DNA from 2 places in the Lactiplantibacillus sp. 7.2.4 genome. Region 2 is predicted to be linked to the other one. Evidence: riboswitches for the same ligand, from Rfam matches in the RefSeq annotation. Region 2 holds a riboswitch; the other holds the start of a gene.
The links. Region 2 has a riboswitch for FMN ahead of KGF70_RS06140 (ECF transporter S component). Riboswitches for the same ligand answer to the same signal wherever they lie in the genome.

Region 1: it holds a riboswitch for FMN, as region 2 does, so the genes downstream of both, ribD (bifunctional diaminohydroxyphosphoribosylaminopyrimidine deaminase/5-amino-6-(5-phosphoribosylamino)uracil reductase RibD) here and KGF70_RS06140 (ECF transporter S component) in region 2, are expected to answer to the same signal.

Annotation. Positions count from the first base shown of each region.
Region 1 covers NZ_JAGYGS010000042.1:957-16,325, reverse strand. The annotation lists gene KGF70_RS11925 (glycosyltransferase family 2 protein) at 1-834, shown strand, start outside; gene KGF70_RS11920 (hypothetical protein) at 831-2,882, shown strand; gene KGF70_RS17640 (hypothetical protein) at 3,243-3,371, shown strand; gene KGF70_RS11915 (YfhO family protein) at 4,043-6,622, opposite strand; FMN riboswitch at 6,841-6,973, shown strand; gene ribD (bifunctional diaminohydroxyphosphoribosylaminopyrimidine deaminase/5-amino-6-(5-phosphoribosylamino)uracil reductase RibD) at 7,126-8,193, shown strand; gene KGF70_RS11905 (riboflavin synthase) at 8,194-8,796, shown strand; gene ribA (GTP cyclohydrolase II) at 8,798-10,009, shown strand; gene ribH (6,7-dimethyl-8-ribityllumazine synthase) at 10,009-10,476, shown strand; gene KGF70_RS11890 (ABC transporter permease) at 10,648-12,513, opposite strand; gene KGF70_RS11885 (ABC transporter permease) at 12,530-14,368, opposite strand; gene KGF70_RS17795 (glycosyltransferase family 2 protein) at 14,384-15,369, opposite strand, start outside.
Region 2 covers NZ_JAGYGS010000012.1:43,084-58,452, reverse strand. The annotation lists gene dnaE (DNA polymerase III subunit alpha) at 1-2,302, shown strand, start outside; gene pfkA (6-phosphofructokinase) at 2,416-3,378, shown strand; gene pyk (pyruvate kinase) at 3,464-5,224, shown strand; gene KGF70_RS06175 (DUF441 domain-containing protein) at 6,426-6,884, shown strand; gene KGF70_RS06170 (S1 RNA-binding domain-containing protein) at 6,936-7,823, shown strand; gene xerD (site-specific tyrosine recombinase XerD) at 7,831-8,721, shown strand; gene KGF70_RS06160 (hypothetical protein) at 8,763-9,143, shown strand; gene KGF70_RS06155 (ScpA family protein) at 9,109-9,876, shown strand; gene scpB (SMC-Scp complex subunit ScpB) at 9,863-10,462, shown strand; gene KGF70_RS06145 (pseudouridine synthase) at 10,462-11,178, shown strand; FMN riboswitch at 11,233-11,354, shown strand; gene KGF70_RS06140 (ECF transporter S component) at 11,478-12,062, shown strand; gene KGF70_RS06135 (helix-turn-helix domain-containing protein) at 13,448-14,491, shown strand; gene KGF70_RS06130 (ATP-dependent DNA helicase RecQ) at 14,478-15,369, shown strand, end outside.

The DNA of each region.
Region 1 (15,369 bases), on a different contig from region 2:
GCAACTTGGGCCTTGGTCAAAGAACTCGAAACGCAATTACCAGTCGTGACCGGTATCAAGTTCAGTCGTAATTTTGGTCATCAGAATGCGTTGATGGCCGGGATGAAAACGGCCTGTCCAACTTCTGATATGATGATTACCATCGATGCGGACCTCCAAGATGATCCGCAAGTGATTCCGGAAATGGTCGCGCGGTTTCATGCTGGTAGCGATGTCGTCTTAGGCGTTCGCAATGATCGCAGTAGTGATTCTCATTTCAAGCGGTGGACGGCTGAACGCTTTTACGGTTTGATGAATCGCATCGGTGTCCAGTTGGTGCACGACCACGCCGATTTCCGCTTATTGAGTCAGCGGGCAGTGCGGGCGCTGCTTAGCTATCAGGAGACCAACTTGTTTTTACGCGGCATCGTGCCACAACTCGGGTTCCCGACGACTAAACTTTATTATCGCCGGCGCCCACGGTTTGCGGGGGTTTCTAAGTATCCACTGCGCAAAATGCTGTCGTTTGCGTTTGACGGTATCACGTCGTTTTCCATCGCGCCCATCAAGGTGATTTTGATGCTAGGCGTGTTAATTAGCGGCGGTAGCTTACTGATGATGGTGTATGCGGTTATTCAAGGCTTGCTGGGAACGGCCATTAGCGGCTGGTCCTCACTGATGACGAGTTTATGGTTTTTAGGCGGCATGCAATTAATTGGGATCAGTGTGGTTGGGGAATATGTCGGCAAAATTTTTGCGGAGGTCAAACATCGTCCGCGGTATATTATTGAGACCGATGATTATACCGTCACCCAACAGCCAGCATTGCTCGATTCACAGCGGGTGCACGTATGAAAGGCATCGTTAAAGGTATCAACTGGCTCGCAGCTGCGGTGTTAGTCGTTGCAATTGGCTTGGCGTGGTTACAACCGATTCGTTTCTTCGGTAACCCGGACTGGGCTTCGCCACTGGTGCAATTGGCGTTAGTTCTCGGCTTGCTCGTATGCCTAAATGCGGGCCGGCAACTCGTTCGTCAATTGTCAGCGAAACAGTACCACTGGTTGGTGCTAGGCGCGATTGGTTTCGTGGTGGTCGTTCAGGGCTGGCTGGCGGTTAACTTTGTGGATGTGGCGCGGGCGGATGCCTTCTATGTTCGCCGGCAGGCACTTGTTCTCGCTAGTGGCGGCCATCAGTGGCAACACTATTTTATGATTTATCCGAATAACGTTAATATGACGCTACTAGAAGCGGCGGTGCTCAAACCACTGCTGCATTTGACACAGACGCCCTGGGTCCTCATGAATACCTTGCGCTTTTTATGGGCCGATACGGCACTGGTGAGTGGCTTGTACTTGTTCAAACAGTGGCGATACTGGCAACCGGGCGCGCTTGGCTTGGTCGGCTTATGGCTAGTGAGCGTTCCAGTGGCCGCATACGGGTTGTTTGCTTACACCGACGTGCTCGTGTTACCACTAATGCTTGACAGTTTGGCTTTACTAACACTTAGTCAACAGGTCGGCGGGTGGCGGCGCGGGGGTCTCTGGTTGATTGATGGCCTGCTGGTAGCGGCCGGTGTGTTGCTGAAAACTAACCTGATTGTGTTGTGGTTTGCACTCGTCATGATTGGTGGGATTGTATGGCGGCAGCGGCGGTGGTCTGGTCGACAATTATTTGGTTGGCTGATGAGTCTTGCGGTGACGTTGCTATTAATGGTGGCAGTGATGCAACAAGCCCAACATCAGGCTGGCTATCAACGGCAGCCTAATGCAGCACTACCAGCCACGAGTTGGATCGCCATGAGTTTAAATCCGAAGAGTGATGGCCAGTACCGCCATGATGACTTTGCCTTAGTGAATCAACAACCGACTGCTAAGGCTAAGCAACAGCAGGCCCAGCAAATGATTCAGCAGCGGCTGCAACACATGGGCGCAACTGGGACATTCGTTCATTTGCTGAAAAAGCTGCGAGTGTTTTGGGCGACTGGCGACTTTGATAGCTTTAAACTGACGACGCAGTGGATTCGCGCGCCCCGTTGGTATTGGAATCATCAGCGGCAATGTCAATTTTGGTTGGTATTGATGACTCAGACGATTTATTTAGTAATGTTAGTGCAAGCCATTGTGGCATTGTTGCAACGGCGCGACTGGCCCGTGACGTTTCTGGCGTTGACCATTCTGGGGCTGACGATTTTTCACGTTGGCTTTTGGGAAGTCGAAGGACGCTATGCGTTGCCACTATTGCCGGGTCTGATGCTACTAAGTCTGATGGGTGGTCGCGAAATTTCCAACTGGCAGTTTTCAGTGTCGATGCGTCATCGGTTAAGGTGGTTGACGGCAACGCTTGCTGCAGTCAGTCTAATCAGCTTGTGGCAAACCAGTCAGTCGACACGAGTCAACGATGTCTTGCGCGGGAGTCAAGGCAATGGAACCTACATGGTCACAATGAAGCAGGCGATTCGACCCCATCAAGTGCTTAAGTCTGCACTTCAAGCCAGTGGCCCGAGTAATACCATTCAATTGCAGCCTGACAAGTCGCAACAGCCGGTGACCATTACTTTGGCGAAGGGCAAGCGGACGATTAAACGCTGGACTGGAACGCCTAATCAATTAAAAAATTTAGTGTACCCGGTGACGGCTGCCGGCCAGTTACAGTTGACGATCAAAAACCAGGGCAAGCGCGCCGTTCGGTATGGCGTCGTAACCGCCAATTACAGCCCACTTACTGGCCAAGTGACAGCCGAATCTAAACAGTACTTGCAATATGACGTTAAGAAACACTATCAGCAGCCAGCAACACTAACGACTGGTAAGGCCTGCCTGGTGGTAATTGCCATTGCCTGGGCCGCCACTAGTTGGTCAATTGAGTATTTATCTACGAACAAGCAAAAATTTGCACGTGAGTAATTGCAGCGGTTTTATCGTTACTGATTAGCTAAGTTGATAGCAAGCCTGGCCGATGAACAAAAACGCCTGTCTGATAGGCCTAAGTATTCGTTACGCGTTGTGCTAGTTAATCTGTCATGAATCATGATTAAATCGTGCCAGTTGGTGGATTCCTGTTCGTCCGCCGATGCGCGCCCTAGTCCGACTTCCGGGGCCGGCTGACAACGCTGGAACAGGGCGGACATCGATTTGAACTCACGCAGAAAATCACTGCGCAATTTCAAATACGAGTCTTCTTCTAGCCCGGGAAGGCCACCCGGACAAGAAGAATTTCACCCTTGAGCATTGTCAGCCGGCCCCTACAGTCGGGAACCCACTCGAATGGCAGATGAACGGCCACCTATCTGGGTACAACTGACCACTGAATATTTAGTGATTGGCTCCTCAGACAGCGGCTCAACGGGTATCGATGATGACTCACAGTATTTAGTTACTGAGAAGATTACCTGAATATAAATCACTCATCCCCATGCCACAAATTTCAATGGCAACTGGTCTTGAAATTTATCGATGACACTTCCGTTGTTTAAAATACAAGACTTTGTTATCTGGGATAGCTAGTAAAAATTCTGACAGGTTCAGTGAAGACGCTTGTCCGAAACATTAAATTACGGGGAAGGAAGTTTAGCAATCGTTAGAAACCAGACTGCCAGTTGAATATCAAAATTCCCGTGTATCAAGGGATCAACAACTAGTCCAACAAAAAGTTGGGCCCACACATGTCTGCCTTTCGAATACCATCCCCGGCTGGAAGGTGTTTCTGACAATGCTCAGCGATGAAATTCCACTTAGCAAGCGTTTTTGGCTTGGTTAGTGGAAGACCAGCATTTAAGACGTGGGTTGTCGGCTTAAATCTGTGTCCATCGCGTTCCAGCGTTGTCAGAAATGCCTGGAAGCCGGAATAGGACGCAACTACAACAGAAAGTTTACGGTAACTCGCACTTTTTCCAGCGGGTCTCAGCTGGCAGCTCTTGAACTGAGAAAATAGCATGATTTAATCATCTTTAGTGCTAAAGAATAGCAGCACAACGCGTGTTCATGCGACAACTTCATAAACACAGTAAACGACCGCACTGCCGATGGTTCATCATTAGCAATGCGGTCGTTTCAATCGTCCATCTTTAATGAGTGATGTCACGTAATCGGCGCCGATTCCAAATTGTCCAGCTTAGAAAGCTAAGCCCGCTAAGCAGTGAAATCAAAGTCCCTAGTTTTAGCCCAGGAACATGATAAATCAGACGGATGTGGTTGTGGCCGGCATGAATTGGAACCGCCAGCATGCCGCCGATGATGGTGCGTGTTCGAACTTTAGTGCCATTAACGGTCGCCGCCCAACCTTGATCGGCCGGAATCGCAATGTAGCACCACCGTTGTTGGCGGGTTGCCGTGACGGGGCCACTGACAATGGTGTGCAGGCCAGCGACGTGATAAGTTGGGACGAAGCGACTGGCACGAAGTCGATGCTTGATTGAATTAAACTTGGCCTGATCGAGACTAGCGAGGTGGACGTGAGTACCAAGGCTAGCGCTTGTACGTTTGACAGTCAGGGTGACGAGGCTACCCTTGTCGAAGTAGCCTAAGGAACGCAACACGATATCCCCATTGGCGTTGAACTTTGTCGGAACCAGGTGGCCGTTAACGCGCATAGTCGTGAATTTCGACTGACCTAACGTATCGTTGTAGTACAGATAACCAGTCCGGGTCACGCGGAGCTTAATCGTATGGCGGTAAGGAAAGGTCGGTGCCGTGGCATCATAACTGACGTGATCAGCCAGCCGAACAGCTTGGCCAAAGTAGGCTGTGGCGCTAGGTTGCAGGCTTTGCAAGATACGCTCTTGATTGATAAGCGCACTGTTTTGCCGCAGTTTAACCTGTGTGAAGGCGTTCGGTACTGCAAAGCCTAAGCTGTTTTGACTACGCGAGTTGATGGTTGCTTGGCCAACGGCGTTGAGCTGGACGTCGTATTTGATTGCCAGTAATAAATCAGTCACGGGGTTCAGACCTTCAGAACTGACACGGCGAGCGTTTTTAGAAAATAATCCCAGCGATTTCAACATCAGGCGGGTTTGGTTGGCAAACGTCGAACTGTAGTAGCTGATGTCGTGAAAGTTGAATAACAGTGGATCGTTGTAATTACGGTAATGGCTACTGGCATTATAGGCTTGGTTGATGAGTGTATTGCGACTTTCAACGCGGTAGAGTTGGCCATCCGGGTCGCTGACTGAGCGCATCTGCCGGTCTTCAATGCGATAGGCTGCCACGTATTTGGTCTGATTGCCGAACGGACTATGGGCCATCATTAACTTGCTATTGAGGCCCAGTTCTAGTGCCGTGATTCCAGTGAGACCTAGTACCTGCCAACGCTTGGCCGTCAAAAATAGACAGCTGGCAGTTAAGATGACCGCAGCTAAGCTCAAGAGTAAGGTGCTAGTTGCCAGCGGATGATGCGTGCCGCGTTGGCCCCACCAGCCTAAAATCAAGGCCACCATCAGTCCGATCGGCAATCCCCATTTCCAGACAGGTGTGACCTGACGGGGACCGGCTTGCCAGGCCTCACAAGCAATTAAGATGAGCGCAAAGCTGAAGAAGAAGGCGTTCCGGTATGGAAAGCCGGCGGGCGTTTGAAACATGTGCCAGATTGTATCGAGTGTCCGAATTGCCATGCTTAAAAATAAGGCCAGTAACAGACCAAAACCATGCCATTTGTGCGCTCGCGATAGTTGCGGGTGGACGAAGAAGCACCCTGCGAGCAGTAAAACTAGCGTGCTAGTGAACACTGTTGGTGCGTGGGCCAGGCGCGTGGTGAAATTAGCGGCGCCAATCCCGAATTGACTGAGCATTTTCCAGCTGACTTGCAAAACCGGCAAGTAACTGGAAGGTTTGACCGCCGTTTTGGCCGTTGTCAACATGCCCAGCCCAGTCGGAATGAGCAGGAACATCGTACTCAAGCCACACAACAGGGTCGTCAAGATAAAATGCCAAATCAAGGTCGACTGAGTGCGAATCGTCTGCCAGATGCACTCACCGGCTGGTTTAGTTTCAAACAATTGATAAATGAAGTAGTAACCGACGAACAGGCCGGTCATATAACCTAAATAATAATTGGTGACGATGCTGAGCCAGAACCAACCGAAGAATTGTCCGCCGTGTCCGGTCGCAATCAAGCGGTCCAGTCCCATAATGACCAGTGGTAGCCAGATCAAGGCGTCTAACCACATCACCGTGAAATAATTGAGTGCGACGAATCCGCAGCAGCTAAAGGCGGTTCCAAAAATGGCCGTGGACCAGTGCCGTGTATTGAAATGTGTTTGCAAAAACCAGGTCATACTGATGCCAATCGCACCGATTTTAACGATGATGAGCAAACTCAAAGCGGTCGGTAAATGGGCCGCTGGAAAAAATAAAATCAATAAGTTGAAGGGGCTTAATAAATAATACGCGATATTTGGTAAGGCGTTACCACCGATTGACTGTGAAAATGAATAGGCTTGAAAAGAATGTGCAAGAATTGCATGACGATAGGCGGTGAAAAACGATAAGTATTGACCGCCCATATCACTTATCAGCAAATTATGGTTGCCAAAGGGCGTAATGTGGTAGTACCCAAAGACGACCCCAATAATCATCATGGATAGCAGCCCTGAAAAGATGGCGACTGGCCACCGACTAGTTTGGCGATTGTGCATTTTTGGTTGTCCCATTTAACCCAACTCCGATACTAGAAATATCATCAGACTAACATTCAATAGTCTCAATTTTACATAAAAAATCGTAAAAAAATTCTGAAAATAGTTATACTTTATAAGCAAGTATCGATAAATTTATTGAAAGTTTAACACAGCAGTCGGTGGGTCGAAATCAAAGTGACGATTTGACAATTTGTTCAGAAAGTGTTTTTATAAAAAGTGAAAACTGAATACGATTTCTTCGGGGCAGGGTGCAATTCCCGACCGACGGTAACAACGTATGTTGAAGTCCGTGACCCGCGTGCGCGCGGTGGACCCAGTGCAAGTCTGGGACCGACAGTATAGTCTGGATGGGAGAAGAAAAATGGCTTAATTTTACTAGGCAGTAGTAGCTATTCATGACCTTCATTAAGGTTTATTTAGCTGGACCCTACTGGTGAAATCTATTTAGCGAACACTCACACCCGATTATCGAATTTTGATAGTCGGGTGTTTTATATTCTATCGGAGGTGAGGCAATGTTAACTGATTGGATGCAACTCGCCATCACTCAGGTGAAAAAGGCGGGAGTTGCGACTTATCAAAATCCGCAAGTTGGTGCGGTACTAGTCAAGGATGGCCAAGTCTTAGCACAAGGCTATCATCATTATTTTGGTGGTGACCACGCTGAAGTTGACGTTTTACGGCAAGTGACATCGGAACAGGCGAAGAATGCGACACTGGTGGTCACGCTTGAACCTTGTTCGCATTATGGCAAGACCCCGCCGTGCTGTGAGCGCATCGTTCAAGCTGGAATTTGTAAAGTGGTGATTGGTCAGTTGGACCCACATCCAGTTGTCGGTGGCAAGGGCCGTCAGTATTTGTTGGATCATGACGTGGCGGTCGTCACGGGTTGTCTGGCTAAGGAAGTACGAGCGTTGAATCCGCACTACAATCATTTTTATACGCATCAGCGGCCGTGGGTGACGCTCAAGACTGCGATGAGTCTGGATGGTAAGACCAATGCCACTGGTGACGCGCGGACGTTGATTTCTAATCAGGCCAGTTATGCCGACAGTCAACGGTTGCGTTCGCAATTTCAAGCACTTTTGATTGGTGAACGCACTCTGACGATCGATGATCCGCAACTGACCGTCCGTTTACTCGCGATGGCCCATCCGCCAGTTCGACTGATCGTACTGAATACCAGTGCCGTGGCGCGTGAGCGGCGAATACTACGGGAAACTACTGGTGAGACTTGGCTTTTGTGTCGCCAGGCGAGTGCCAGTGATACGTCATTACAAGCGTTACCAAATGTGGAAGTACGAATTGGTGATTGGACACCGGCGGCCATCAGCGAATTATGCGTTCAACAAGGATGGCAGTCGTTATTGGTCGAAGGTGGTGCGCACCTGCAAGCGGATTTCGTTGCAGCGAATTTGATTGATGAATGGGTCAGCTATATCGCACCCACAATAATTGGCGGTGCCGGTTTGCCAGCAGTAATGGGAGCGGTACCAAGCGAACAGCTGGCGTTTGAGCAACCGACATTGAAGTGGTTGGGAACAGATTTGCGGCTACGGGCCGTACGAAAGGGAGTCGAGTAAATGTTTTCAGGAATTGTACAAGCCAAAGGTCGCGTCAGCCAGTGCCAGCGTGACGCATTAGAGATGACGCTCACGATTACTGCGCCGACAATCGTGACACCCACACTTAAAATTGGAGACAGTGTGGCGGTCAACGGGATTTGTTTGACGGTAACGGCGCTACAGCCGGATGCATTCAGCGTTGCGGTCATGCCCGAAACAACGCGCCGGACGAATCTGGGCCAGATGAGCGTGGGGTCACAAGTTAATTTGGAACGGGCACTGCAAGTCAATGGCCGCCTGGACGGACACATTGTTCAGGGGCATGTCGACTATTGTGGTCAGGTTCAGGAGCTGGTGCCAGATGAACACGCGTTACGATTATTGATTAGCTTGCCAGTGGATTATCAAGCGTTGGTCGTTCCTAAGGGCTCGATTGCGGTTGATGGCGTGAGCTTGACCGTTGTAGCCGTGACTGCATCGACCTTTGAAGTTGATCTGATTCCACATTTGCAAGACGTCACGACCCTCAGCGCGTTACAGATTGGCGAGACGGTGAATGTGGAGACCGATATTTTGGGCAAATACTTAGCCCGGCAAGTTGTTTTAGAAGGGAGCCATTAACATGGATACGATGACAAAAGTTGAACAAGCCTTGGCCGCATTAAAACGCGGTGATTTGATCATTGTCGCTGATGATGAAACGCGGGAAGCAGAGGGCGACATGGTCGGTTTGGCCGCCAAAGCCACTACTGCGACCGTTAATCGCATGATTACCTCAGCACGGGGGTTGTTGTGCGTCCCGGTAGCGCCAGCAATTGCGACCCGCTTGGGCTTAAAACCGATGACTGGCGAACGTGACGCATTTGGAACTGCCTTCACGGTCTCAACTGACCATCGAACGACAAGTACGGGAATCTCTGCTGCCGACCGTGCCAAGACGATTCAAGCGTTGGCCTCAACTGATAGTCAACCAACTGACTTTTATCATCCCGGCCATATTTTTCCATTGATTGCGCGGGCCGGTGGCTTACTAGAACGACGCGGTCATACGGAAGCTGCGGTGACGTTGGCCAAGCTGGCCGGTGGTTCGCCCGTTGCCTACATCTGTGAAGTGGTCAAGAAAAATGGCTTAATGGCGCGCCGGCGCGATTTGAAATCATTGGCGGAAGGACTGCAGATGCCAATGATTACAATTGAAGATTTATTACAATACGCCATCCAAACGGGTGCGGTCAAGCTGGACACAACGCCGACCGTTGATTTACCAACCCAGGACGGCGCGTTCAAATTAACGGGTTTCACGGTGCCGGGGCACACGGAATTACCGTTAGCACTACAAACCGGTGATATTAGTGGGGACGAACCCGTACTAGTGCGGTTGCATTCCGAGTGTTTTACGGGGGATGTCTTAGGGTCACAACGCTGTGACTGTGGCGCACAATTACACGCAGCCCTGCGTAAGATCAGTCAAGCTGAACGTGGCGTTTGTTTATACTTACGGCAGGAAGGTCGCGGCATTGGCTTGGCAAATAAAATTGCGGCCTACGCCTTGCAAGACCAAGGTGCGGATACCTATGATGCCAACGTCAAACTCGGTTTTAAACCGGATGAGCGCCGGTACGACATTGCCGCTGTCATGTTACGGCAACTTGGCGTGACTAAGGTGCGGTTACTCACAAATAATCCGGACAAGGTCAAGCAGCTGCAAGCATTAGGCATCGAAGTCGTCGAACGCGTGCCATTGGAAATTCCAGCCAATCAACACGATTATGCCTATCTCAAGACGAAGCGGGATCGTTTCCATCATGAACTCAAACTTACGGAGGTTAACTAATGACAACTTTTAAAGGACAAATCACAGGTCAAGGACTCAAAGTCGGCATCGTTGTCGCCCGGTTCAATGAATTCGTGACCAAACAACTGCTGGCTGGCGCACAAGAAAGCCTGCAACAACACGGGGTTAATGCGGATGATATTGATGTTGCCTGGGTGCCGGGGGCGTTTGAAATCCCACTGACCGTACAGAAAATGATTAACACCAAGCGCTACGATGGTGTGATTGCGTTAGGTGCTGTCATTCGCGGTGCGACCGCACACTTTGACTACGTTTGTAGCGGTGTGACCACCGGTGTCGCGTCCGTCAGCCTGGCCACCGACACGCCGGTGATGTTTGGCATATTGACCACTGACTCCATTGAACAGGCGATGGACCGCGCTGGTTTTAAGAGCGGCAACAAGGGGGCCGATTGCGCGGTCAGTTTATTGGAGACGATCGATGTGCAACGGGCGTTAACTGAGTAATTGGCGTGAAACGAAGCGTTGTGAATTCAAAACAGCGTGAACCGTTTAGACACGTGTATGTGTATCAAAAAACAGCTCGAAGCTAATTTGCATCACGGATGCAGTTGGCTTCGGGTTGTTTTTTATGCCTATTGATATGAAGCATTTCTGACAATACCGTTTTTCGGTAACTTACCGATAACGATGGATTTCATGCCGCGTCACTGGTCGTAGCTGGTTGCGTGTGACCCGGTAGAAGCCGGTCCGAATGCGTTGATGGTAGGCCCGCTTAACGCCGCGTGTGAAAGAACGGTCGTATTTAGGGATGACGACGTACTCATACTGACGCAAGGATTTGCGAAATCGTTGAGGCGATTTACTGAAGTGCGCCTGACCACTGGCATTATTGGTGAAGAAATAATAGTTTGCCAGATAGCCCGCATAATAAGTGGTCACTTCAACTTGTTGCGGGTCGACGATCAAAATTTTGGCGTTGTTCAGTTTGGTCCACGGTTGCGTCACTTGACTGAGCTTGACCGGCAGTGAGCGGCGGTTATAGTGATTCGTAAACGTCGTGCCGTTGATTTCAGAGTACATCATGATGATTGCAAAAAACATCACCAAGAAGGTTGCAATTTGGTAGCCGTTCTTGGTCCAAATCGAACGAAAAGTCCGGGGACTGCGCTCGGCTAGATTCTGTTCATAGAACGTTTTGTCAATGACACGGACGAGGGCCACCATGCCGATGAACAAATTCAACACTACGACGGTCGACATGTACCGTTCAAAGCCATCGAGTGTAATGGCTTCAGCGTATGGCATCGATAAGACATACATACCGAGTAAACTACCGTAATAGATAAGCGTAATTAGGTCAAGCAGGCCTAAAAGTTTTAGCAGCGAATTCGGATGATGGCACACAAATTTAATAATGGCCCAGGCCGCAATCAAACCGAGGTTGATCACCAGGAAGCCTTGAGTGGATAACGACTGCCAACTAAAAATTTGATTTAAAAATGCTTGTCCAATTTTGATTAAACCGGTGACGCCTTCACGAGCAAACTGGTTTTGATAGGCTGCCGCACTGATTTCGTGTTTCGAAGTGGTAAAGGTCAGGTGAACATGAATTTCCCACCAAATAAACGGTAGCGCCGCAACCAGTAGTGTCCCCAATAGTCGTGCGGTGATCTTCAACGTTTGTCGGAATCGGTGGCCACGCACGCGGTGGTGAATCAGCGTGGCGAGATAGTCAATGACTAAAATGGCGACGAAAAATGCGGCCGAGTTTTTGATGAGTAGCAGGACGCCACAAAACAGGGCGACGTGTGCTGCTTGCATCTTGGGACGCGACTGGTAAACGAAGATGCCAACGATACCGGCAACGGTGATGATTGCGAGCACGTAATCAACCAAGAGATTATTGAGTCGAATGTTGATGTTAAAGACGTACGAAATTGCAATCGTCAGACAGAGTAACATTGAATTAAGACCGCGTGTTCGATCCCGGAGCGTTGCAAAAATAGTGTAGCTAGCCGCCCAAATCAAGATAAATTGTCCGACCAGCATTGCCCCTGCGCTGAATCCAGCAAACGTCACGAACTGTGTTAGAAATAGGGCGGTCGCGGGTGGATAGGAACTGAAGGAAATAATGGTATCGGTTGCGCCAGGTAAATGTCCGGTATACGTCATGAATTTAACCATCGTCGCCCAGTGTGAAAAATTATCATAATGAATGAGTGGGCTCTGACCAAGTACGATCGCCATCACGATTCCTAGGAAAATCATCCAAATGTCAAATAGATGTAGTCCGTCATAATGGATGCTAACTTTCCCGGTATAGCCGAGTACCAGGCGGGTGATGAGCAACACGACGCCCAAACTAGTCACAAGCCAAATTCCAGGTCTTAACAGATTGACCATTGCGAAACCATACAACAACATCATTTGAATCAGAATACCGGTAATCCACGTTAAATAGGGATTCACGTGGACTAGCCGGAGTGCGCTACTATAACCAATTAACGCCAGGGCGAAGAAGAGTCCCCCAATGATAGCCAAGTTGACCCCACCTTTCTTAATGCATCCGAATCAACCCGTGTTTTGTGACTTTAAACAGTCCCGTAACGACGTGTTGATGGAAGACTTTTTTGGTCAGTACCGTAAACGTGCGATGGCTTTCTGGAATAGCGACGTACTGATACTGCTCAACGGTCCGTTTGAAGACTTTCGGCGTCATCATAAAGTCCTCTTGTCCGACCGCTTTGTCAGTGAAGTACCAGTAGCGGCCGACGTAGCCTGCATAGTAATCATTTACATCGACGACTTCGGGATCAACAATCAGTACTTTACGGTGATTTAAGTGAGTCCACTGCTTAGAGACCCGCGACATTTGTAAAGGAAGTGTATTGTGATTCATCTCATTGGTGAACTTAGTCCTGGTGATTTCAGAATACATCATGGTGATGGCGAAAAAGCCGGTGACGAGGGTCGCTATCTGATAAATATTTTTGGTGGTCGCACTCTTGAAAGCTTGGGTGTCACGTTTTGCAAAATTTTGCTCGAATTGTTGCCGATCAAGAACCCGGACGAGCGCGATTGCCCCGATGAATAGGTTAAGGATCACGGTACTTGCCATATAGCGTTCAAAGCCATCGAGGAGAATGGCTTCCGCGTATGGCATTGATAAGATATACATGCCAAACAAACTGGCATAGTAGGCGATGAAAATCACATCGAGCAGGATGGCTGTTGCCAATAGATTGTTCCGTTGATGTTGCCGAAGCCGAACAAAGGCCCAAGTTACAATCAAAACGACGTTGATCAATAGGATGCCCTTAGTGGATAGTGAATTGAGACTGAAAATTTGGTTTAAAAACTTGTGACCAATTTTCAACAGGGCTTGCTGACTTTCACCGCTGAGTTGTTTAGCGTACGCCTGGGTGCTGATCTGGTGCTTTGAAACGGTAAACGTCTGTTTCACGTGCCATTGCCACCAAACAAATGGCAAAACGCCGGCGCCGATGCTAGCCGCAAATTGAATCGGTACGGTGATTAGTCGGCGCCAGTGCCAGTGATGGTTGGTGATTAAGGTGTATAAGAAATAGGCACCAATCATGATGACGAAAAAGGTCGCTGAATTTTTAACTAGTAGTAAGACTGAGACAAAAATAGCCACGTGGGCGCACAGCAAAATTGGTCGCTTCCGATAGACAAAAATTCCGACGAGTGCCGCAATCGTCACAATTGGCAGGACGTAATCAACGAGTAAATTATTGAGTCGAATTGCCACGTTGAACACGAATGAGATTGCCAAAGTGAAGCACAGGGCAAAACTGGTCAATGCGCGTGAGCGATCCCTTAAGCCAGCAAAAAGGGCGTAGGCTGCACCCCAAATCAAGATAAACTGAGCGACCAGCATGGCGCCGTCACTAAAACCGACCCAGTGCACGAACTGGGTGATGAACAGTGCTGTTGCTGGTGGATAAGACGTAAATGAAATCAGATGGTCGCTAGCTCCGGGCAGCCGACCGGTGAACACCATAAACTTGACCATCACGGCCCAGTGAGAGAAATTATCGTAATGAACTAAGGGACTTTGCCATAAGGTATGCCCGGCGACGATGCCCAGTCCAATCATCCAGAAATCAAATAAATGGATACCTTCAAAACGCAGCTGAGCTTTCCGAAAGAAACTCATGACTAGCCAGAGGCCTGCGAGTCCAACGCCTAGATAGGTGACGACTTGAATGCCAAGCGTGAGCCAGCCGGTCATGGCAAACCCATATAAGATCAAAATTTGAACCAACATTGCAGTGATCCAGGCCAGGTAGGGACTGACTCCCAGGCGGCGGAGCGTCCCATTATAACCTAAAAGTCCAATGGCATATATCGCGAATCCAAGCCAAACTGACATAACGACTGATTCCTCCTAAAAGCGATTAAAACGACGACTAAGCTTGCGTTCATAAGTGCGAGCACGCACCACTAAGTTCATGTAAAGCTCATCAAATGGCGTGACCCAGGTATCTTGAACACTTGGGAGGGTTTTGTTGCTGCCATCGTAAATAAGTTGTAAATAATGGTTGCGATTTTCATCAGCAGTAACTTCAACTTGAACACTGTAGATCACGTCATCATCTCGATGACTGATACGAGCGACCTGACCAGATAAGTGTATGGTGAAGTCCTGATGCTTTACGGTCAATTTGATATGGTCACCCTCGGCAATGGTTTCAACCGGGCCATCAGTCGTTCGAAAGGCAATTCCGCCCTCAGAGACATCCTCAGTCATGATGGGGTGCCACTGCCCATCGGTGGCTTGAACGGTGCCAGCCACGCGGCGGATGAAGCGTTCATTCTTGCGGTACACCGGACGCCCCATTGCAATAAATAAACACATGCTTAAATTCACAAAATGCATCAGGAGCCAGAAAGTAATCACGCTGCCGACTAGGATCTCGGACCCATACTTACCGTAATTAAATTTAATGATCGCTACCAAGGTGATGGTCCATAAAATCAAGTACGGTAAGATATAAAGTTTGTCTTTTAGCGAATAGGTCACATTCTTGGCAGTGACTTTGAACTTTTTCGCTTTGATTCCGAGACTTTCAAGAATAACGGGAATAAAGAGGTAGGGGGCAAAGAAAGTCTCTTGAACTTCGCCCCAGCGTTCATTGCGAATCTTGGCGTTATCCCCCATGCCAGAAGTGTCCCCCATGACGTAGTGGAGCAGGAAGTATCCCGGTGCCCAAATGACCATCAAAATCCAGAAGTTGGCATTGACGACTTGAATCTTGAAGAGTGCGTACAAAATCGGGGCAATCATATAAATCATTCGCCGGAAAAAAGCCCACCAATAGAAGTACGTGTTGAGCAGGATGACGCGATTAATAAAAGATAAGTGGCGATTCG
Region 2 (15,369 bases):
TGGGCGGGGTTCGGCGGCAGGGTCGTTAGTGGCCTACGTGTTGAAGATCACGGATGTCGATCCCTTGCAATATGACCTGTTATTTGAACGTTTTTTGAATGCCAAACGTGCTAACATGCCCGACATTGACTTGGATATTCCGGACAATCGTCGTGAGCAAGTATTGGAATATGTGCATCAGAAATACGGGCACGACCGGGTCGCACAAATTATTACGTTCGGAACGTTAGCGGCCAAACAAGCCTTGCGTGACGTCGGTCGGGTCTTCGGACTGTCGACCTTTGAAATGAGCGATTGGAGCGCGGCGATTCCGAACCAGTTGCACATCACGTTGCAGCAAGCCTACCAGGGCTCTCAGCGGTTACAAAATCTAGTGGCTGATTCCAGCAAAAATCGCTTGCTCTTTGAAACGGCGCGGCGAATCGAAGGACTCCCACGGCATTACTCGACCCATGCGGCCGGCGTCGTGCTGAGTCAAAAGCCACTAATTGAGATCGTACCGTTACAGGCCGGTGGTGAGACCATGATGATGACTCAGTATACTAAGGATACGGTTGAAGCAGTCGGCCTGTTAAAAATGGATTTCTTGGGATTACGGAATTTGTCATTAATGGCGAGTGCGCTACATTATGTGCAACGTCAGACTGGCCAACCGTTCGCGATCACCAAGATTGACCTGAACGACCCCGCGACGCTCAAACTGTTTCAAGCGGGCGATACGACCGGCGTGTTCCAATTTGAATCGGCGGGGATCCGCAACGTGCTGCGGCGGTTGCATCCGGATAACTTCGAGTTAGTGGCGGCGGTCAATGCGTTGTACCGTCCGGGACCGATGGAAAACATTGACCGGTTTATCGCTCGTAAGCAGGGGCAAGAGCCGGTCACGTATCCAGCTGAGCAGCTGGCGCCAATTCTCGGGCCGACTTATGGCATTTTAGTCTACCAAGAACAAGTTATGCAGGTTGCCGCCGTGATGGGGGGCTTTAGCTTAGGCGAAGCCGATTTATTGCGGCGCGCAATGAGTAAGAAAAAACGGGCAGTCATCGATAAGATGCGAGAACAGTTTATTGCTGGGACAACGCAGAAGGGCTATTCAACCGACGTCGCGGTCCAGGTTTATCAATATATCGAACAGTTTGCGAATTACGGATTTAACCGGTCCCACGCGGTTGCCTATAGCAAAATGGCGTTCGAATTGGCCTACCTGAAAGTCCATTATCCAGGGGCCTTCTTTACGTCCTTGATGAACTCAGTCTTGGGTAATGGTACTAAGCTAAAGCAGTACCTGGCCGAGGCTCGTCAACACCAAGTGGGCATTGTGCCACCTGATATTAACCGCAGCGGGCAGTATTTTGACTGGAACGGGCAAGCCATCGTCTTTGGGTTGAGCTCAATTAAGGGCCTGCGTCGTGACTTTATTGCGAGTGTGCTGGATGAGCGTAAAGCCAACGGGCCGTTCAAAAATCTACAACAGTTCATGCAGCGGATCGATGCCAAGTGGCTCAAAAACGATTTAATGAATGCTCTGATCTATGCTGGTGCTTTTGACCGGTTCGGCCTTAATCGTGCGGAATTACTGACGAGTGTGCCCGAACTTATGTCGAGTGCCGAATTGGCCGGTGATAGCATGAGCTTATTTGAATCATTAGCACCAAAAATCAAAAAGCAACCTGAATTGCCGTTACGTGAGCGCTTGGAGAAGGAAGCGGCGACCCTGGGCGTCTACGTTTCTGGCCATCCAGTCGAAGCTTACGACTGGCTCGCACGGCAACGTCATACCCAATTAGTCAGCACGCTCACAAATGAACAACCGGCACAAATATTGGTGTATATTACCAAGGTGCGGACGATTCGAACCAAGCGGGGTCAACCGATGGCGTTTGCCACTGGCAGTGACCTGTCAGGCGAAATCAATTTGACGATTTTTCCGAATACTTTTCAACGCATCCAGTCGGAATTGCAGCCAGAAGCGATTGCTTTGATTGGCGGAAAGGTGGAGCAACAGCGCGATTTGCAAGTGATCGTCAACACTTGGCAATTAGCGGACCAGGTACCAAAACCAGCCGGGCAACTCTTTTTACGGTTGCAACCAGACCAGGCGGATGCCGGGACTCAGAAAGAAATTTTAAAAATCTTAAGTCAATTTCATGGACCTAATCCGGTTTTGATCTATTCCGCAGCTGCCCACCGAACAGTTGAACTAAATTCACAGTATTGGGTGGCTGAAAATCCAGATTTGGTTGCAGCGCTTACAACGTTATTAGGTCGCGATAATGTCGTCATGAAGAACGCTATCCCTTGATACGACAGCGTTTTTTAACGAATTTAATTTGCGAAAATAACAGACAATCCACATGAAAAGTGTTAGAATCACTTATGGAGTTACGAACTCAATTTATTGCCTGAGGTGAAAAAATGAAACGCATTGGTATTTTAACCAGTGGCGGCGACGCTCCTGGTATGAATGCGGCCGTTCGTGCAGTTGCTGGTAAAGCAATGGCAGAAGGGTTGGAAGCATACGGCATCAATTACGGCTTTGCTGGATTAGTTGCCGGTGACATTCACAAAATAGAAGCAGCCGACTTAGATGGTGTCATTCAACGCGGCGGAACCTTGTTATACTCCGCACGTTACCCAGAATTTGCCCATGAAGAAGGTCAATTAAAGGGGATCGAACAATTAAAGCGGTTTGGTATTGATGCTTTAGTTGTTATCGGTGGCGACGGTTCTTATCACGGTGCCTTGCGCCTGACAGAACATGGCTACAATACGATTGGTCTTCCAGGGACTATCGACAACGATATTCCTTACACGGACTTCACGATTGGTTTTGACACGGCTGTCAATACAAACGTGCAAGCTCTTGACCGGATTTATGATACGGCGCACAGTCATGACCGGACTTTCGTTGTGGAAGTTATGGGCCGTGGCGCTGGTGACGTTGCCTTATGGTCTGGTGTTTCAATTGGCGCGACTGCAATTGTCGTTCCAGAAGTTGACTGGAGCATGGAAGCCATTGCCAACAAGATTAAGCATAACCGGGCCAATGGTCATCGGAGTAACTTGATCGTGTTAGCTGAAGGCGTTATGGGTGCCCAGGAATTTGTTGAGAAGTTATCTGAATATGGTGACTTTGATGCTCGTGGCAACACCATTGCGCATATGCAACGTGGTGGTAACCCAACTGCTAAAGACCGTGTGATGGCCAGCAAGATGGGTGCGTACGCTGTGGAACTCTTACTTGCCGGTAAGGGTGGCTTAGCGGTTGGGATTCAAAACAACCAATTAGTTAACCACAACATCTTAGATTTATTTGAATCTAAGCACGACGTTGAAGTGTCATTAGATAAGCTGAATGAAGAAATCTCATTCAAGTAATTCTGCGACACTTATTCTTATTTTAATCTGATAAAAATGACGTTAATGTCTTTTTATAAAAACTTTCAAGGGAGAGATTTTTCTTATGAAAAAAACCAAGATTGTTTCAACACTTGGTCCTGCCAGCACCGATACTGACACTATTGTTAAATTGATCGAAGCCGGCGCAAATATTTTCCGTTTCAACTTTTCACATGGTGACCACGAAGAACATTTGGATCGCTTAAACAAAGTTCACGAAGCAGAAAAGATTACGGGTAAGACCGTTGGTATCATGCTTGATACTAAGGGTGCTGAAATTCGGACGACCGTTCAAGCTAACGGAAAATCTGAATACAAGATCGGTGACAAGGTTCGTATCAGCATGGACGAATCATTAGATACGACCCATGATAAGATTGCCGTTACTTACAAGAACCTCTATGATGATGTTCATGTAGGTGGCCATGTCCTCTTTGATGATGGTTTATTAGACATGAAGATCGACGAAAAGGACGAAGCTAACCGCGAATTGGTTACAACTGTTCAAAACGCCGGTGTCTTAGGCTCACGTAAGGGTGTTAACGCTCCTGGCGTTTCAATCAACTTACCTGGGATTACTGAAAAGGACTCAAGCGATATTCGCTTTGGTTTGGATCACGAAATCAACTACATTGCTGCTTCATTCGTACGTAAGCCACAAGATGTCTTAGACATCCGTGAATTACTTGAAGAAAAGCACATGGAACACGTTCAAATCTTCCCTAAGATCGAATCACAAGAAGGTATCGACAACGCCGATGAAATTCTTAAGGTTTGTGATGGGTTGATGGTTGCTCGTGGTGACATGGGTGTTGAAATTCCTGCTGAAAATGTGCCATTGGTACAAAAGAGTTTAATCAAGAAGTGCAATGCTTTAGGTATGCCTGTTATCACGGCTACTCAAATGTTAGACTCAATGCAAGAAAACCCACGTCCTACTCGTGCCGAAGCTTCTGACGTTGCCAACGCTGTCTTTGACGGTACTGACGCAACGATGCTTTCTGGTGAAAGTGCTAACGGTCTTTACCCTGTTGAATCAGTTGCCATGATGGCTAAGATCGACGAAAAGGCTGAAAACACTTTAGCTGAAAACGGCTCATTACAATTAAACCGTTTCGACAAGACTAGTGTTACGGAAACAATCGGTATTGCGATTGCCCGTGCTGCTAAGAACTTGAACATCAAGACGATTGTTGCTGCGACTGAATCTGGCTACACTGCTAAGATGATTTCGAAGTACCGTCCAAATGCTGATATCTTAGCAATCACTTTTGACGAACGGACTCAACGTGGCTTAATGGTTAACTGGGGTGTTCAACCAATCGTGGCTGACAAACCAGAAACCACTGATGACATGTTTGATTTAGCTGCTTCTAAGGCCGTTGAACTTGGCTTTGCCAAGGAAGGTGACTTAATCTTGATCACTGCCGGTGTTCCAGTTGGCGAACGCGGGACGACTAACATCATGAAGATCCAATTAATTGGTTCTAAGTTAGCTGATGGTCAAGGTGTCGGTGACGAAACGGTTATCGGTAAAGCCGTAATCGCAACGTCTGCTCAAGAAGCTATCGACAAGGCTGTTGAAGGCGGCGTCTTAGTTACTAAGACGACTGACAAAGACTACTTACCAGCAATCGAAAAGTCAAGTGCTTTAGTTGTTGAAAATGGTGGTTTAACTTCACACGCTGCCGTTGTTGGTATCTCAATGGGGATTCCAGTTATCGTTGGTGTTAAGGATGCAACGTCAGTTATCTCCGATGGTCAATTGATCACCGTTGACTCACGTCGTGGCCTTGTTTACCGCGGTGCTTCCAACACGCTTTAAGATCAAATTTAATTTGATACTGAAAAGTCGTCGCAATGCGACGGCTTTTTATATACATAAGGGACGCATTAGGCTAGTTAATTTGTCAGGAATTATGATTGAATCATGCTGTTTTCTAAGTTCAAAGTCGGCCAGCTGGGAACCGCTGGAAACAGTGCGAGTTAGCGTAAACTTGCAGTCGTGGCGTCGTCCTACACCGGCTTCCAGGCATTCTGTGCAATGGCCGTAACGTGGTGGACACAGATTTAAGCCGACAACCCACGTCTTAAATACTGGTCTTTCACTAACCAAGCCAAAAACGCTTGCTAAGTGAAATTTCACCACTGGGCCTTGCCCAGAATACCTTCCAGCCGGGATGCTGTTCGAAAGGCGGACATTTGCGGACTCAACTTTTTGTTGTATTAGTCGTTGGTTCCTTGTCGCACGGTCATTTTGGTATTAACTGTCAGACTGGTTTCAAACAATCGCTATATCTTTTATCCATGCTTTAAGGCTTCTGACGAGTAGCTTCATTAAATTTGTCAGAATTTTCTCTAGGCGACTGAGATAGCAAAATCTGGAATTCTAACGAAAATCATTTTAACGACTAAATTCAAGATCCGTGTCCGCTGAAATTGGTGGCATTGAGAATAGTGAACGCTGTTTGAGTGATGTTCTCAGCACTCAAATCTCCTCAAGCATCAACGGTTCCAAATTAAAAGTTCGCCTGAAGGACCAGTTACCAATATTCGGTGGTCAATTGTACCCAGATAGGTGGCTGTTCATCTGCCATTCGAGCGGCTTCCCGACTGGAGGGGCTGGTTGACAATGCTCAGTAGCCAAATTATTCTTAGTCGGAAGTGGGTTGCTTCCGGCTTAGAATAAGACTCGTATTTGAAATTGCGCAGTGGGTTTCTGCGTGAATTCAAATCGATGTCGGCTACGCTCCAGCAATTGTCAGCCGGCCCCGGAAGTCGGATTAGGACGAACAATGCTGACGAACAGTAATCCGAACTAACCGGCATGATTTAATCATAATTCATGGCAAAATTAACGAGCAGAACGCGTAGAAGCTGATTCATGTCTTCCATAGGATGAACTTGAAGCGTCGGCTAAAATCGGCGAGAGCCCACAGATTAAGCGTAAATTTAGGCTGTCAACGCTAACAACACTCGTAATTCAACCCATTTTCAGTTACAATTAATAACACGTGAGGTGTCGTATGGAAAGCTGGTTATTTTTACTCGCAATCTTAGTAGTCGCATGGTTTGGTAAGAATCAATCCTTGCAGATTGCCACTGTGGTTGTGCTACTGATTAAGTTGATCCCTAATACGAACAAAATATTGACGACCATTGGCCAAAAAGGCATCAATTGGGGTGTGACGGTGATTACGGTTGCCATCCTGATCCCAATTGCGACCGGGCAGATTGGATTTCGTGATTTATGGCACGCCTTCAAGTCACCAGTCGGTTGGATTGCCGTGGCTTGTGGGGTCTTGGTCTCGGTGCTGTCATTTCATGGTGTTGGACTGTTGTCAGCTACGCCAGAAATTACCGTGGCCTTGGTCTTTGGGACCATCATGGGTGTCGTATTACTTAAAGGGGTCGCCGCTGGCCCGATTATCGCTGCCGGCATCACTTATTGTATTATTCAAGTCTTACATTTAAGCTTACAGTAAAATCAAGAAGACGGGCGGCGACACATGTCAGTCGCTCAGAGGAGTTATCACATGGAGAGTATTATTGGAACGGTCGTTACTGCTAAGGTAACGGATGAAAATGACGATGCGTATTTCGTGCAGGTCGATGGCCAAACATTGATGGTCGACAAGACTGAACCTGAAAAGCCGCTGCATATCGGTGGGTTGTATGAAGGCTTTGTTTATGAGAATGAGGACCATCACCTGCAAATGACCCGGCTGGTCCCAGAGATTTCGTTTGACCACTTTGTCTGGGGGACGGTCGTACGGACACGCCATGATTTAGGGGTGTTTGTCGATGTTGGCTTGCCTAATAAGGACCTAGTTGTCTCACTGGATGAACTACCAACCATCAGTCGGTTATGGCCCAAAAAAGATGACCGGCTATACGTTAAGTTAGCGCGGGACAATAAACAACGCTTATGGGCAACTTTAGCTGAATTAACGGACTTTGAAGCAATTTCAAAGCCGTATGACCGGGCACAAATGAAGAATACGGATACGATGGCAACGGTCTTTCGCTTGAAAATGGCTGGGACTTCCGTCATTACCGATGACAATCATCTCGGGTTCATTCATCCTTCTGAACGTGAACAGGAACCACGAATGGGGCAGCACGTCAAGGTGCGGGTGATTGGCTTCTTACGCGATGGTGAATTGAATCTATCTTTGAAGCCCCGTGGCTACGAAGAAATTGGTGACGATGCCCAAATGTTGCTGGCTGCATTGCAACATCAAGCGGATCACACGTTACCATTTTGGGATAAGAGTGATCCGAACGACATTCGCAATTATTTTGGTATCAGCAAGTCGCAATTTAAACGGGCCGTCGGGAATTTACTGAAGCAACGCTTGATTAGCCAACAACCAGGTGAAATCAAGTTGGTTGAAACATCGGATGAGCAAGCCGACGATTGATCAAAAAATGCAGGACCAGCTTGCTGATTACCTGCATTTTTTGCGTGTTGAGCGCGGGTTAGTCGAGAATACGATCAAGAGTTATTCGCAAGATTTGACTGCGTTCAACCAATACTTAGCGACTCAGAAAATGACGGACTACCGGGCGGTTGATCGGTACGTGCTCTTGAATTATTTGCAGTATTTAGATGAAGCGGGCAAGTCCCGTAATACGATCATTCACAGTGTTTCTAGTTTACGGAAGTTTTTTCAATATTTAGCCCAGATGCACGTCATCGACAGTGATCCGATGCTCAAAGTCGATACCCCCAAACGGGCCCAACATTTGCCGCAAGTCTTATCACCACACGAGGTCGAACGACTGCTGGCAGTGCCTAAGCTGGATACGCCACTCGGACTGCGGGACCGGACTTTATTGGAAGTTATGTATGCGACCGGCTTACGGGTGAGCGAGACGATCAGTTTGACGATGGACGACTTGCACCTAGACTTGGGCTTGATCCAAACGATTGGTAAGGGTGACAAAGAACGAATCATTCCGATTGGTGACGTTGCCATCGACTTTATCGACCGGTATTTGAAGACTGCTCGACCGAAGCTGGCCTCACCGAAACGTCGTAACTCATATTTGTTTATTAACAATCACGGCGGTAAATTGAGCCGGCAGGGTGTCTGGAAGAATTTAAAAGCCGAAGTCAAAGCGGCGGGTATTGAGAAAAACGTGACGCCACATACATTGCGGCATTCGTTTGCGACTCACATTTTGGAGAATGGGGCCGATTTACGAGTCGTACAGGAATTACTCGGGCATGCCGATATTTCGACGACTCAAATTTATACGCATATTACGAAAAAACGTCTGGCTGAAGTTTATAATAAGTATCATCCGCGGGCCTAGTGTCCCGTGCGTCAGTCAGACGAGTAAAGGAGGAAGGAACCGTGCTGGTAAAATACCGTAAGGATTACGAGAAGGTCGCGATGGGCTTATTGTCGTTTATTCCTGACTTTAAAGACATCGCCCACTTGCAGACGGAAATGCAGTGGTACCAGTCCACTGATGACCACCAATTACTATTATGGCGGCAAGGCGACGGTGACTTCTGCGGCATCATGGGCATTGAAGTTGGCACTGATTTTATTTTATTGCACCACGACTCTTTGTCACCAGAAGAACGAACGGCGGCCAATCAATATCAGATGTTGGATGAATTGGCCGCATTGTACCCGGATCAGCGCGTGATGGGAACTTTAGAAATGGCACCAATTGTGGGTGCGTGGGAGCGTAATCGTGACAGACGAACAACAACCAATCACCATTAAGATTTCGGAATTTGAGGGACCGCTGGATTTATTATTGCATCTGATTCGGCAAAATAAGATGGATATTTATGATATCCCGATTGCGGCCATCACCCAACAATACTTAGATTATCTGCATTCCATGCGAGCGCTGAAACTCGATATTGCTGGTGATTATTTAGTGATGGCTGCAACCTTGATGACCATTAAAAGTCGCTTCCTGCTACCGCAACCGGAGCCAGAAGATGACGAGGATTTAGAAGATGACACTGACCCCCGTGATTCGCTGGTGGCTGAATTGTTGGCCTACAAGGTCTATCAAGAAGCCGCTGGAGAATTGCGGACCAAGGAACAGGAACGGCATCAACATTTCACACGCGAAGCCATGTTAGTGCCTGCTGATTTAAGTGCGCCTAAGTTGACCGCGGGCATCACGTTGGACGATTTGCAAGCCGCCTTTCGTCAATTAGTGGCAAAACGGCGACGTGTGCGGCCACTCACCAAGACGGTCGTCGCCGAGACGGTTAACATCGATGAACGGATGGTGCAAATTACCACCCAGCTGCAGCAACAACCGCACGGCATGGATTTTGCAGACTTGTTTACAGTCAGTGCAAGTGATGAAATGTTAGTGACAACCTTTATGGCTGTGTTAGAATTAACCAAGCAGGATCAAGTGTCGCTCCAGCAAGCGGCACCGCTGACCCCGATCCATTTATATTTACGACAGGATGAACAGCATGACGAACATTGAACAGATTGAAGGATTATTATTTGTTGCTGGGGATGAGGGCATTACCGTGGCTGAAATCGAACACGCAACGGGGTTTGCCAAGCCTGCAATCACCACGATGCTAACGGAACTTGCGACTCGCTATGAGCAAGACGAGGACAGTGCGTTGATGATTTTATCGACGGAGAACACGTATCGGCTGGCGACTAAGGCCGCAGTTGCCCCAGTATTGAAACGGTATTTTGAAGCACCACTGACGACCAGTTTGTCACAGGCCTCGCTAGAAGTGCTTGCAATCGTCGCGTACCGGCAACCGTTGATTCGAATCGAAATTGATGAGATTCGAGGCGTCCACAGTGGCTCGACGATTCAAAAACTGGTACTTCGGCAACTCGTGACTGAGACGGGGCGGTTAAATGAACCTGGGCGACCGATTCTATATGGGACCACGGAACTGTTTTTGGATTACTTCGGCTTGAAATCACTCGACGATTTACCTGCCATCGATTTGGCGGCGCTGAGTGATGCTGAACATCCCGCTCCAGAAACCGATCTATTTTTGAATGCATTTCAGGATAAACTAAAAGGAAATCGTGAGGAAAACTAATGGCAGAACGATTACAAAAAGTGATGGCAGAAGCCGGCATTACGTCGCGACGGAAGTCCGAAGTCTTGATTACTTCTGGTCACGTGAAAGTCAACGGCAAGACCGTGACAACGTTGGGCGTTAAGGTCGAACCACATGACCACGTCGAAGTTGACGGTGTGCCGTTGAACGCTGAAAAACTTGTGTATTACTTATTTTACAAGCCGCGGGGCGTCGTCACGACGGTTCACGATGAAAAGGGCCGTAAGACGGTCATGGACTTCTTTGAGGACGTGCCTGAACGGATCTATCCGGTGGGACGTTTGGACTATGACACTTCCGGCTTGCTCATTATGACCAATGATGGCGCACTAGCTAATCGGCTGACCCATCCGAAATACGAGGTCAAAAAGACTTATTTAGCGAAGGTTGAAGGAGTCCCGACTAATGCCGACTTGAAGCAATTACGGCTCGGCGTCGAAATCGATGGTCGCAAGACTGCGCCTGCTAAGTCGAATTTGTTAGATAGTGATCACAAGAAAAATAACGCGTTGGTTCAGCTGACGATTCACGAAGGCCACAATCACCAAGTAAAGAAAATGTTGGCAGCAGTCGGTCATCCAGTGACAAAGCTGAAACGTGAACGGTATGGGGTTCTAGATTTACAAAGTTTACAACCCGGCGAATATCGTAAATTGAAGCCGATTGAAATTAGTAAGTTAAAAGGTGAACGATAACGCTTGCATTTTTGAACGGAAGCCATTACAATGAACTTGTAAAAATAAATATTGGTTCATCTTCAGGGCAGGGTGCAATTCCCGACCGGCGGTAATAACCCGCGACCTATGCGTGTGCATAGTGATTTGGTGCAATTCCAAAGTCGACAGTAAAGTCTGGTATAAAGAAGATCGAGCTTATTTGCCAAGCGTTGCAAGTAAGTCCGCCCCGGATGACAGTTAGTGTGATCGGAGCGGATTTTTTTAGTTGAACAAATGGTAATGCGGTTCATTGAAGATGACCCATAGGAGGGTGCGTTATGCAACATACAACGTTACACCGACTAGTGGGCATAGCCTTACTCGGTGCCATTGCGTATATTTTAATGTTACTGGAGTTTCCGATTTTGCCGGTTGCGCCATGGATGAAGATTGATTTTTCGGATATTCCGATTTTGATTGGTCTATTTCTATTCGGCGTCGGCGGTGCGTTTGTCATCACCATCATCAAGTTATTACTGCACTCAGCCATGGTCGGCTTTGCAGTTTATAACTTAATTGGTTCGTTGGCCAGCTTCTTAGGTACGGCTATTCTGATTTTAGCCTTTGCCGCTGTGCTGCGCTATTATCGCGGCAATCCAAAGTGGCGGATGCCACTGGCGATTTGCGTCGCGACGATCGGACTAACGGTCATTGAATCGTTAGCCAACTTGACGTTCGTACTGCCATTTTACTTACAAGTGATGGGCATGAAGCTAAGCATGTCGTTGAATACGATCGTCTTAGTGGCCGTTGTCCCATTCAACTTGATCAAGGGCTTATTGGTCGGCAACGTCTTCTGGTTAGTCTACAACCGCTTAGCAAAGTGGTTGGGAACGCATAATCAATTGACAAGTCGCGTTTAAAAAATAACACGTGAAAAACGTGAGCAGTCATCAATTGCGTAATTGCATGGTGACTGCTTTTTTTTGACCGCCGAGCGTGCTATTCTTAAAGCATTGCGTTTTTTTGAATTGAGTTGATATCTGCGTTCAAATTTATGTTGTGAATGCGCCTGCGTTGTGCTAGCTGTTATTTAGCTTTAAAGATGATTAAATCGTGCCAATTCTAAGTTCAAAGGCTACCAGCTGAGACCCGCTGGAAACAGTGCGAATTACCGTAAACTTGCAGTGGTAGGATCGTCCTAGGTCGGCTTCCAGGCATTCTGGTCAATGGCCGTAACGTGGTGGACGCAGATTTAAGCCGACAGTTCACGTCTTAAATACTGGTCTTTCACGTTGCCCGCGATATTGCCGAAACATGTTCGGGTCAGACTGGGACTTCCGGTTAGCTACGCCAGAACGCCAAGCGGAAATGCGTTGCTTAACGCTCTAGCTAGGCTAATCCTCTGTCCCAAACCGTCTGAACCTCACACTCTAAGAAGCACTGGGCCTTGCCCCGAATACCTTCCAGCCGGGATCTTATTCTAAAGGCAGACATGTGCGGACCTAGCTTTTTGTGGAATTAGTCGTTGATTCCTTGGTACATGGAAATTTTGATAGTCAACTGTCGAACTAGTTTCTAACAACCACTAATTTTTTCGACTCATGTTTCAAGGTCTCAGAAAAGTAACTTTACTCAACTTGTCAGAATCTACACTGGTCGTTTGAGATAGCAAAATTTTGAATTCTACGCAAAGATAATTTTACCGACTAAATTCAGCACTAGTTGCCATTGAAATTAGTGAATCATATTCGGTAAGCTTCTCAGTGCTAAAATACCACAAGCATCATCAAGATAGATTTTAAGTTTGCTCGAAGGACCTGTCTTCTAACGTTCAGTGGTCAGTTGTACCCAGATAGGTGGTCGTTCATCTGCCATTCGAGCGGCTTCCCGACTGGAGGGGCCGGCGGACAATGCTCAGTAGCCAAATTATTCTTATCTGGAAGTGGTCTTCTTCCGGCTTAGAATAAGACTCGTATTTGAAATTGCGCAGTGAACTTCTGCGTGAGTTCAAATCGATGTCGGCTTACGTTCCAGCAATTGTCAGCCGGTCCCGGAAGTCGGAATATGGAGCGCGCCGGCAGACGAACAGTAAGCCAAACAAATGGCAAGTTTTAATCATGATTCAGGACAAATTAACTAGCACAAGGTGTGACTAATATAACGTGTACTCATCAATCTAGTGAATTTTTTCGGCTTGAAATAAGTCGCTGTGTTACTGTAATCAAGGCAAGTTCAATTCGAATCTACATAAAAGTCGTTGTGCTTAGATACCAACGACTAGTTAATTCAGGAAGGAGGTGCCACGGTGTTTACGGATTATGTGCTGCTCTTATTTGGGACGACGCCACGCCGCGCCAAAGGCATGTTCAATGTCTTACGCGGACGCCGCACGGTTTCAACGTTGTTTGCTGGTTTGACCGCGGGCTGTTTAGATTTGCTAGATAGCTGGCACGGGGTCCCCCTCGAAGATTTTATGGCGGCGACTGCGGTTCTGGAAGAGAACAGATTGCTAATTAGTCCGGAAGCGGGCAGTTGGCAGTTGACTGCGGCAGGACAGGCGCGGTGGGTAGCCATTCAGGAACACCGCTACTTGCCACAAGCCTTCAGCCGATTTCAGACGGTCGATGTGCGCCGTTTTCAGCAAGTTAGTCAGCTGGCGCTACAAGTGACTTCCGAGTTGGTCCATCATGAGCGTCGCTACTATCCGACCACGACGGATCCCAGCATTCAAGCGCTGGTCAAACGGTGGTTGCGACAACAGTCGACGACTGATTTGGGTGACCGCGTTCATGCGGCGTTGACCGCTTTTTTGACGATTGTCCCGACCGATGAATTGGCGACGGTGTTTGTTGACAGTTTGACGGGGTATCAGGCACCGGGACGGACCAATGACCAGTTAGCCATGATGCTGCATCGACAGCCGCTTGAGACTGGCTTGATGCGGACAGATGTGAGTTGTCAGTGGGTACGGTGGCTACAAGCCCATCCCGATGACCCGTTGTGGCCATTATTAGCGCCGCTCGTTCAGTCGAGCCCGGTCAGCAAAAGTGCCCAGCAAACCTATCAAGCGTTTACGCAGACACACGCCTTGACCAAAATTGCCACTGCTCGTAAGTTGAAATTGAGTACGGTCCGTGAACACTTGTTGGAAGTCGCTATTTGGTTGCCCAGTTTTCCGTTTACGACGGTGCTAGATGCTCAGGTCATTGAGACGTTAACGCGGTGCTTTGCAGGTCAACCAGAGATTGCCAGTTGGTCGTTTCAAGATGCGCAGGCTGCGTTACCGGAATTGGACTTCTTTGAATTTCGGTTATTTCAAATTATGAGGTGTCACCATGTCGGAAGCTGAATTGTATCAACTGTTAAAAACTAAATATGGCTTCGATGAGTTTCGCCCGGGACAATTGGCGGTTATTCAGGATTTGCTAGCAGGGCAAGATGTCCTGGCTGTTTTACCGACGGGAACTGGGAAATCCTTGATTTATCAGTTGGTCGGTACGGTGGTGCCAGGCATCGTCGTGGTGGTGTCGCCCCTGATTTCACTGATGCAAGACCAAGTCGCCCGCTTAAATTACCAGGGTGAAAAGCAGGTGGCCGCCTTAACCTCACAGCTGGATTTCAGTGCGCGCCAACAGTTGTTAGCCAATTTGAACCAAGTAAAGTTTCTCTTTATTTCGCCGGAAATGTTGCAACAGACCGTGGTTCAAGACGCCTTGGCAAAATTGACGATTGCGTTATTAGTGATTGATGAAGCTCACTGTATTTCGACTTGGGGTCCAGATTTCCGCCCGGATTATCGACGACTCGGCCCGATTCGCCAACAGTTAGGGACGCCGCGTACTTTGATGTTAACCGCGACTGCTACGCCGCAGGTTCGCCAAGATATTTTGACGCAGCTGAATGCGACTGATGCGCAACAAGTGTTGTATTCGGTCAATCGACCTAATATTTATCTGGCCGTGGAAGCGGTCAATGATGAGGTTGATAAACGCGCGACACTCCAGCACCTCGTCACGAGTAGTCGGGGGCCAGCAATCGTGTATTTTACGTCCAAACGCCAAACGGATCTGATTGCTGAATGGTTGCGGACAACGACCGAACTGCGCGTGGCGGCTTATCATGCGGGACTAGCGGCAGAGGATCGCTTTAAGATTCAGCAACAGTTTATGGCCGACCAGTTGGATGTCATTTGTGCGACATCCGCTTTTGGAATGGGGATCAATAAGG